One region of the Idiomarina sp. T82-3 genome, then DNA from elsewhere that is predicted to be linked to it. Evidence: predicted binding sites of a transcription regulator. Region 1 holds the regulator's gene; each other region holds the start of a gene.
The links. Region 1 encodes sigma-54, which starts transcription at its own class of promoters, with help from an activator protein. Its sites were predicted from a motif close to GTTGGCACGNNNNTNGNNT; they were not measured.
Positions count from the first base shown of each region.

Region 2: glnA (glutamate--ammonia ligase) is a predicted target of sigma-54. The motif match lies at 1,035-1,053, and genes of this name have one in related genera.
Region 3: AWU56_RS11055 (DUF4168 domain-containing protein) is a predicted target of sigma-54. The motif match lies at 1,335-1,353, and genes of this name have one in related genera.

Region 1 is NZ_LSBQ01000001.1:207,397-209,677, forward strand. Features, by position in the region: gene lptA (lipopolysaccharide transport periplasmic protein LptA) at 1-18, shown strand, start outside; gene lptB (LPS export ABC transporter ATP-binding protein) at 22-747, shown strand; gene AWU56_RS00965 (RNA polymerase factor sigma-54) at 777-2,228, shown strand; gene hpf (ribosome hibernation promoting factor) at 2,257-2,281, shown strand, end outside.
Region 2 is NZ_LSBQ01000016.1:17,292-19,572, forward strand. Features, by position in the region: gene glnA (glutamate--ammonia ligase) at 1-920, opposite strand, end outside; gene typA (translational GTPase TypA) at 1,322-2,281, shown strand, end outside.
Region 3 is NZ_LSBQ01000021.1:23,079-25,359, reverse strand. Features, by position in the region: gene AWU56_RS11060 (acetolactate synthase large subunit) at 1-792, opposite strand, end outside; gene AWU56_RS11055 (DUF4168 domain-containing protein) at 907-1,293, opposite strand; gene AWU56_RS11050 (sensor histidine kinase) at 1,457-2,281, shown strand, end outside.

The DNA of each region.
Region 1 (2,281 bases):
CAGCAAAAAGAGCAATGATAAATGGCGAAATTATCTGTCGAGCACCTCGCTAAATCATATAACCGACGCCAAGTCGTTAAAGATGTCAGCTTGGAAGTAAGTCAAGGGCAAGTGATCGGCTTATTAGGACCTAACGGTGCGGGTAAAACAACCACCTTCTATATGATTGTTGGCTTAGTGAATTCTGATAAAGGCAGTATTAAGCTAGACCAACATGATTTAACGTTGCTTCCTATGCACGAACGCGCTCGACGAGGCATTGGGTATTTACCACAGGAGTCGTCTATTTTTCGCAAAATGACAGTGCGCGATAATTTAATGGCTATCCTCGAAACTCGCAAATCGCTTACAACGATAGAACGAGAAGAAAAGCTCGACGCTTTATTAGAAGAGTTCAATATCGGGCATATTGTTAACAGTTTAGGCATGAGCTTATCGGGGGGTGAACGGCGACGGGTTGAAATTGCTCGAGCGCTTGCCGCTGATCCGACGTTCATATTGCTTGATGAGCCGTTTGCAGGTGTTGACCCCATTTCAGTCTTGGATATCAAAAAAATTATCGAACACCTCAAGCACCGTGGCATAGGCGTGTTGATTACCGACCATAACGTGCGCGAAACGTTGTCAGTATGCGAGCATGCTTATATCGTTAGTCACGGGGAACTGATTGCCAGCGGTGATGCAAATAGCGTATTGTCAAACCAACAGGTTAAAGATGTCTACCTCGGTGAGCAGTTCACCTTGTAACGGAGCACAAGTGAGGCCGGGATAATCAGATGAAACAAAGTTTGCAACTAAAAATGGGTCAACAATTGACGATGACCCCACAATTACAACAAGCCATTCGGTTGTTGCAACTCTCATCGCTCGATCTACAAGCTGAGATTCAAGAAGCCTTAGATAGTAACCCCTTACTTGAGGTAGAGAACGAGGCCGACGACGCGCCTCAAGAGTCTTCTCAACAAGCTAAAAATGACGATAGCCAAAAAGAAACGTCTGATGCGCTGAACGAGCAATCTCTGCCTGACGATTTACCATTAGACAGCACTTGGGACGATACCTATACCTCAACCACGCCCTCCAGCAGCTTAAGCTCGAGCCAGTCATTTGATGGTGAACATGATGTTTACCAAGGCGAAACCAACGACTCCCTGCATGACCATCTGTTATGGCAAATGCAGCTATCTCACTTTACCGACGAGGATGCGGCTATCGCCACCGCGATTATTGAGTCTATCGATGAGCGCGGTTATCTCACGACCGATGTTACAGAGCTCGTTGAGGCCATTGCACTCCCCGAGGTTGACGTCGAAGAAGTCGCTATGGTGCTAAAGCGAATTCAACGCTTTGACCCGGTCGGCGTTGGGGCGCGCACGATCCAAGAATGTTTGAGTATTCAATTACAACAACTAACTGATGAAACACCCCATAAAAATCTGGCATTGACCCTGATTAACGATTACATGGAACTTATGGGTGCAAGGGATTACAAAGGTCTGCAACGCAAGCTAAGAATAGATGAGGCCGAACTAAAAAGTACATTACGGTTGATTCAAACCTTGAATCCTTATCCCGGAGATGCAATCGACCAAAAGCCAACTGAATACGTTATCCCTGATATCTCCGTGGTTAAAAAGAATGGTCGTTGGGTGGTCGAATTAAATCCAGATAGCGTACCTAAATTAAGAGTGAACGAAGAATATGCAGCGCTGAGTCGGCAGGCAAAATCAAGTGCAGACTCTCAGTATATAAAGCAGCACACACAGGAAGCACGCTGGTTTATAAAAAGCTTAGAGAGTCGAAACGACACGCTACTTAAAGTTGCACATTGTATCGTTCAACGCCAACAAGGCTTTTTTGAGCATGGTGAGGAGGCAATGAAGCCGATGGTTCTGAATGATGTCGCAGAAGCCGTAGATATGCACGAAAGTACGATTTCGCGCGTTACAACCCAGAAATACCTTCATTGTCCCCGCGGCATCTTTGAGCTCAAGTACTTCTTTTCCAGTCATGTGAGTACCGAAACAGGAGGTGAGTGTTCAAGTACCGCTATAAGAGCACTAATCAAAAAATTGGTTGCCGCGGAGAACCGCGCAAAACCATTAAGCGACAACAAAATTGCTGAACTCATCGCAGATCAGGGAATCCAAGTAGCTAGGAGAACGATCGCGAAATATCGCGAATCGCTCAATATTCCCTCTTCAAGCCAGCGGAAGAGTCTGCTTTAATATTGTTCAACCGTAGAAGGAAGACGTTATGCAAATCAACCTAACAGGTCATC
Region 2 (2,281 bases), on a different contig from region 1:
CGTGCGTGCTTAATGATACCGCCGATATAATATAACGCGGTTTCGCTCAAACCTGCGTACTGGTCGCCAGCAAACAGGTTTTGACCATCTTTCGCAAGTGACATATGAACGTGCATACCCGAGCCGTTATCACCGACCAATGGCTTAGGCATAAAGGTAGCGGTCATGCCATAGGAGTGCGCTACGTTGTGCACAACATATTTGTAGATTTGAATTTCGTCGGCTTTCTTAGTCAGACTGTTGAACTGAGTTGCCACTTCGTTCTGACCCGCTGTCGCCACTTCGTGGTGGTGAGCTTCAACAACCAAGCCCATGTCTTCCATCACCAAGCTCATGGTGCCACGAATATCATGCGCAGAGTCAACCGGAGGCACTGGGAAGTAACCGCCTTTTACGCCCGGACGGTGCGCCAAGTTACCTTCTGAGTATTCACGACCCGAGTTCCACTTCGCTTCCTCGGCATCGATCTTGTAGAACGAACCGCTCATGTCGGTGTGGAAACGCACATCATTAAATAAGAAGAACTCTGGTTCAGGACCAAAGAATGCGCTGTCAGCCACGCCTGATGCTTGCAAGAACTCTTCTGCGCGTTTCGCGATAGAACGAGGATCGCGGCTGTAGCCTTGCATGGTATCAGGTTCTAAAATGTCACAGCGTACGTTCAGTGTCATTTCGTCGGTGAACGGGTCGAGTACCAACGACTCTGCGTCTGGCATCAACACCATGTCTGACTCGTTAATACCTTTCCAGCCAGCGATTGAAGAACCGTCGAACATTTTACCTTCTTCGAAGAAATCGTCGTCGATTTGCGACACCGGGATTGTGACGTGCTGTTCTTTACCTTTGGTATCGGTAAAGCGTAAGTCGACGAATTTGACGTCATGCTCTTTAATGGCGTCGAAAATCTTACTTGCTGACATGTTTTCCTCCAGCGGAATCTTGAATATCAAAAGTCAAAATAAACATATATCAATAACTGATTAAATCCAGTTTTATACAGCTATTGTTGTGTACCTCTTAGGATGCATATTGGATTGCAATCCACGTGCCAAATATATAACTCATTGTTTTTAAAGTTTTTTAATAAATTGAGTTCCGTTGAAACGTTGAAAACAACTGAAAATTGCACCAATTTGGTTCATTGTAGACTATTTTGGTGCAAATAAGCATTAATTCCTATTGATTCATGTCATTCTGATGAAAAATTCAACAGCCCCTTTTTATATCGTTAGCAAACAGGTAGAATACGCCGCTATTTTCATCAACCCCTTGTCGGTTTAGACAACGTTGTTCACTTTCCGACATCAATAGGCTGTTCTTAATGACAACTCAGGCATTTGATATTAATAAACTTCGCAACATTGCGATTATTGCGCACGTTGACCATGGTAAAACCACATTGGTCGACAAGCTGCTTCAACAATCTGGCACGTTAGAAAGCCGTGGTGAGCTTGAAGAGCGCATCATGGACTCAAACGATCTAGAAAAAGAGCGCGGTATTACCATCCTCGCTAAAAACACAGCGATCAACTGGCAAGACTACCGCATCAACATTCTAGATACCCCTGGCCACGCCGATTTCGGTGGTGAGGTTGAGCGTGTCATGTCAATGGCTGACTCAGTTTTGCTTCTCGTTGACGCTGTTGATGGTCCAATGCCGCAAACACGCTTTGTAACGCAAAAAGCGTTTGCTCACGGGCTTAATCCAATCGTCGTTATTAATAAAATTGACCGTCCAGGCGCGCGTCCTGACTGGGTCATGGATCAAGTGTTTGATTTGTTCGACAACCTTGGTGCGACCGATGAGCAGTTAGACTTCCCTGTTATCTACGCATCAGCATTAAATGGTTGGGCAAGTCTGGATGCAGAACAATCGGGCGGCGATATGACGCCATTGTTCGAAACTATCGTTGACCAAGTCAGTCATCCAGATGCGGATCCTGAAGGCGATCTGCAAATGCAGATTTCTCAGTTGGACTACTCAAGCTACTTAGGTGTTATCGGTATCGGCCGTGTTACTCAAGGTAGCGTTAAGGTTAACCAACAAGTGACTATCGTGGGTGCCGACGGCGAAACACGCAATGGTAAAGTTGGCCAGGTATTTAACTACCTTGGTTTAGACCGTATCGATGCGCAAGCTGCGCACGCAGGTGATATCTGTGCGATTACGGGTTTAGGTGAATTAAAAATCTCTGACACAGTATGCGCTGTGGGTAAACCAAACCCGCTTAAACCGCTGACGGTTGACGAGCCAACGGTAACAATGACCTTCCAGGTCAAC
Region 3 (2,281 bases), on a different contig from region 1:
GTCAGCTTGTTCTATGGCACGATGTGGGTAATCGCCATCAGATACCGCAGCATTCCCTAACCAACGTGGGTGATCTTCATTAATGACACCTTTACCCATTTGCGTTGTGATAAATGGAATTCCTGTTTTATCGACGAACGCACGAAGCATTTTTGCCGTAATTTTACGGTTGGCTGCGGCACCAATTACGATGAGCGGATGCTTAGCTTCCTTAAGCAGTTTCAAAACGTAATCGACAGACTTATGCTCAGTAATTGGACGACGCGAGTAACTCGGTGTAATTGGGGTAGCATCCACTTCTTCAGCTGCAATATCGTCTGATAGCTCAAGGTGCGCTGCACCTGGTCGTTCATCTTCGGCACGACGGAAAGCCTCCCGCACGTGTGAAGGTATCGTCTTTGCACTGATAATCGGTTGAGTGTACTTGGTGATAGGCGTCATCATATCGATGACATCAATGATCTGGAATTGACCTTGCGGCCGATCTTTTATTGGCTTCTGTCCCGTGATCACGACCATTGGCATCGCACCGAGTTGTGCATAAGCAACGGATGTCACTAAATTGGTCGCTCCAGGCCCAAGTGTTGATAAACAAACCCCCGGCTTTCCTGTTAACCGCCCATAGGTCGCCGCCATAAAGCCCGCAGCTTGCTCATGGCGCGTTAACACCAGTTCAATTGATGAGTTTGAGAGAGATTCAAGTAAATCGAGATTCTCTTCTCCTGGGATACCGAACACATATTGTACACCCTCATTTTCGAGAGCTTTTACCATGAGGTCTGCTGCTTTCACTAAGACACTCCTTTTAAATTCGTGTGAATATTAAATGCTACGTTGTGGAGGTCAATTATGATCAAAAAAGGGCGGTACTATGACCGCCCTTTGAATTAACGTTAACATCGATGCTTACGAGTTACCTTCACCTGAAGTCATTTCTTTAAGGCGAGAACGCAACTCTTTATCGCTTTGAGCGCGTTGAATGATCATGTTGTACTGTTGTGGTGAAAGACCAGAATCTTTCACTGCTGCGATCATCTCTTTCTGCGCTTCTTGCTGGATGCTACGCGCTTCTTCTTGATTTTCAGCATTTTGAAATTTGTCGCGATATTTCGTCGTTACTTTTTGAACGTCTTCCATTGCAGCGACAAACTTGACCAGCATGCCTTCAGTAATTTTTTGCTGAGCTTGCTGTTGTGCCATTTGATTTTGTGCTGCGTTGTCTTGAGTTTGCGCAGCGGCTGCAGTAGTCGCTAATGTCATTGCTGATGCGATTGCAATCATTGTCTTTTTCATCGTGAACTCCTGTTGTTCAAGAAATTTAATCACTTTAGATAAAGCGAATACTGTGCCAAGTTTTTAACGTCATGAAAAATAAGGAAAAAATAAATACCTGTAATCAAACAAGGAAAATTTACGATTTCTTATGTATCCTTTTGATACACACAAAGGAGGTAATGTGACAAAAAGATACACTTTACCGCTCTCGAGTATTCAGCGCCGTTTATTGCTTTATGTGGTTATTCCAATGCTATTAATTTCTGGGGCTGCGATAACGTTTGGATTGAATATAGCGGGTCAGCAAGAAGAGGAACGTCTTAAGACCGATCTTAAATTGATTGGGCGGGCGATTAGTTTGCCGATCAGTGATGCGCTTTTAAACAATGACTTGGCGACTGTGCAAGCGAACTTAGATTCGGTTTTTAATATTGGACGCGTTTATGGCGCTTCAGTTTATGACGTAAATGGTCAGCAAGTAGCAGAGGCAGGTGTTACAGAGACTGACTTATCCGATAGTTGGTTAGCTCGACAAACTGTACAAACCGGCGTCTCTCAAGATGACTACCGTCAAGTTGAGGGGCGTGAGGTGTTTTCCCAGTTCCTTCCTATTGTTGATCGTGGCGGCCGTATTATTGGCCTTCTGCAAATTAATCGACGCGCCAGCGATTTTGATGAACGGTTTGAGCAACTAAGCCAAGTAGCGTGGATTAGTTGGTTTATTTTTGCCGTGGTGACGATTGCCGTTTTAGTTTTTGGTCATTATCGCGGCGTTGGGCGCCATGTTTTGTATCTTCGCAATATTATGCAACAGGTCGCTGAAGGACGGCGCGATGTTCGGGTTGATACCCATGGACCGAGCGAGATCGTCGCGATAAGCCAAGGTCTTAACGAGATGCTAGAAGCGGTCACTCGTGCCGAGCAAGAGATCCGGGATAGACGTCAAGAAGAGCAGCGTCTAAATGAAGCCTTACGTGAACAAGAAAAAATGGCGGCTATCGGTTCG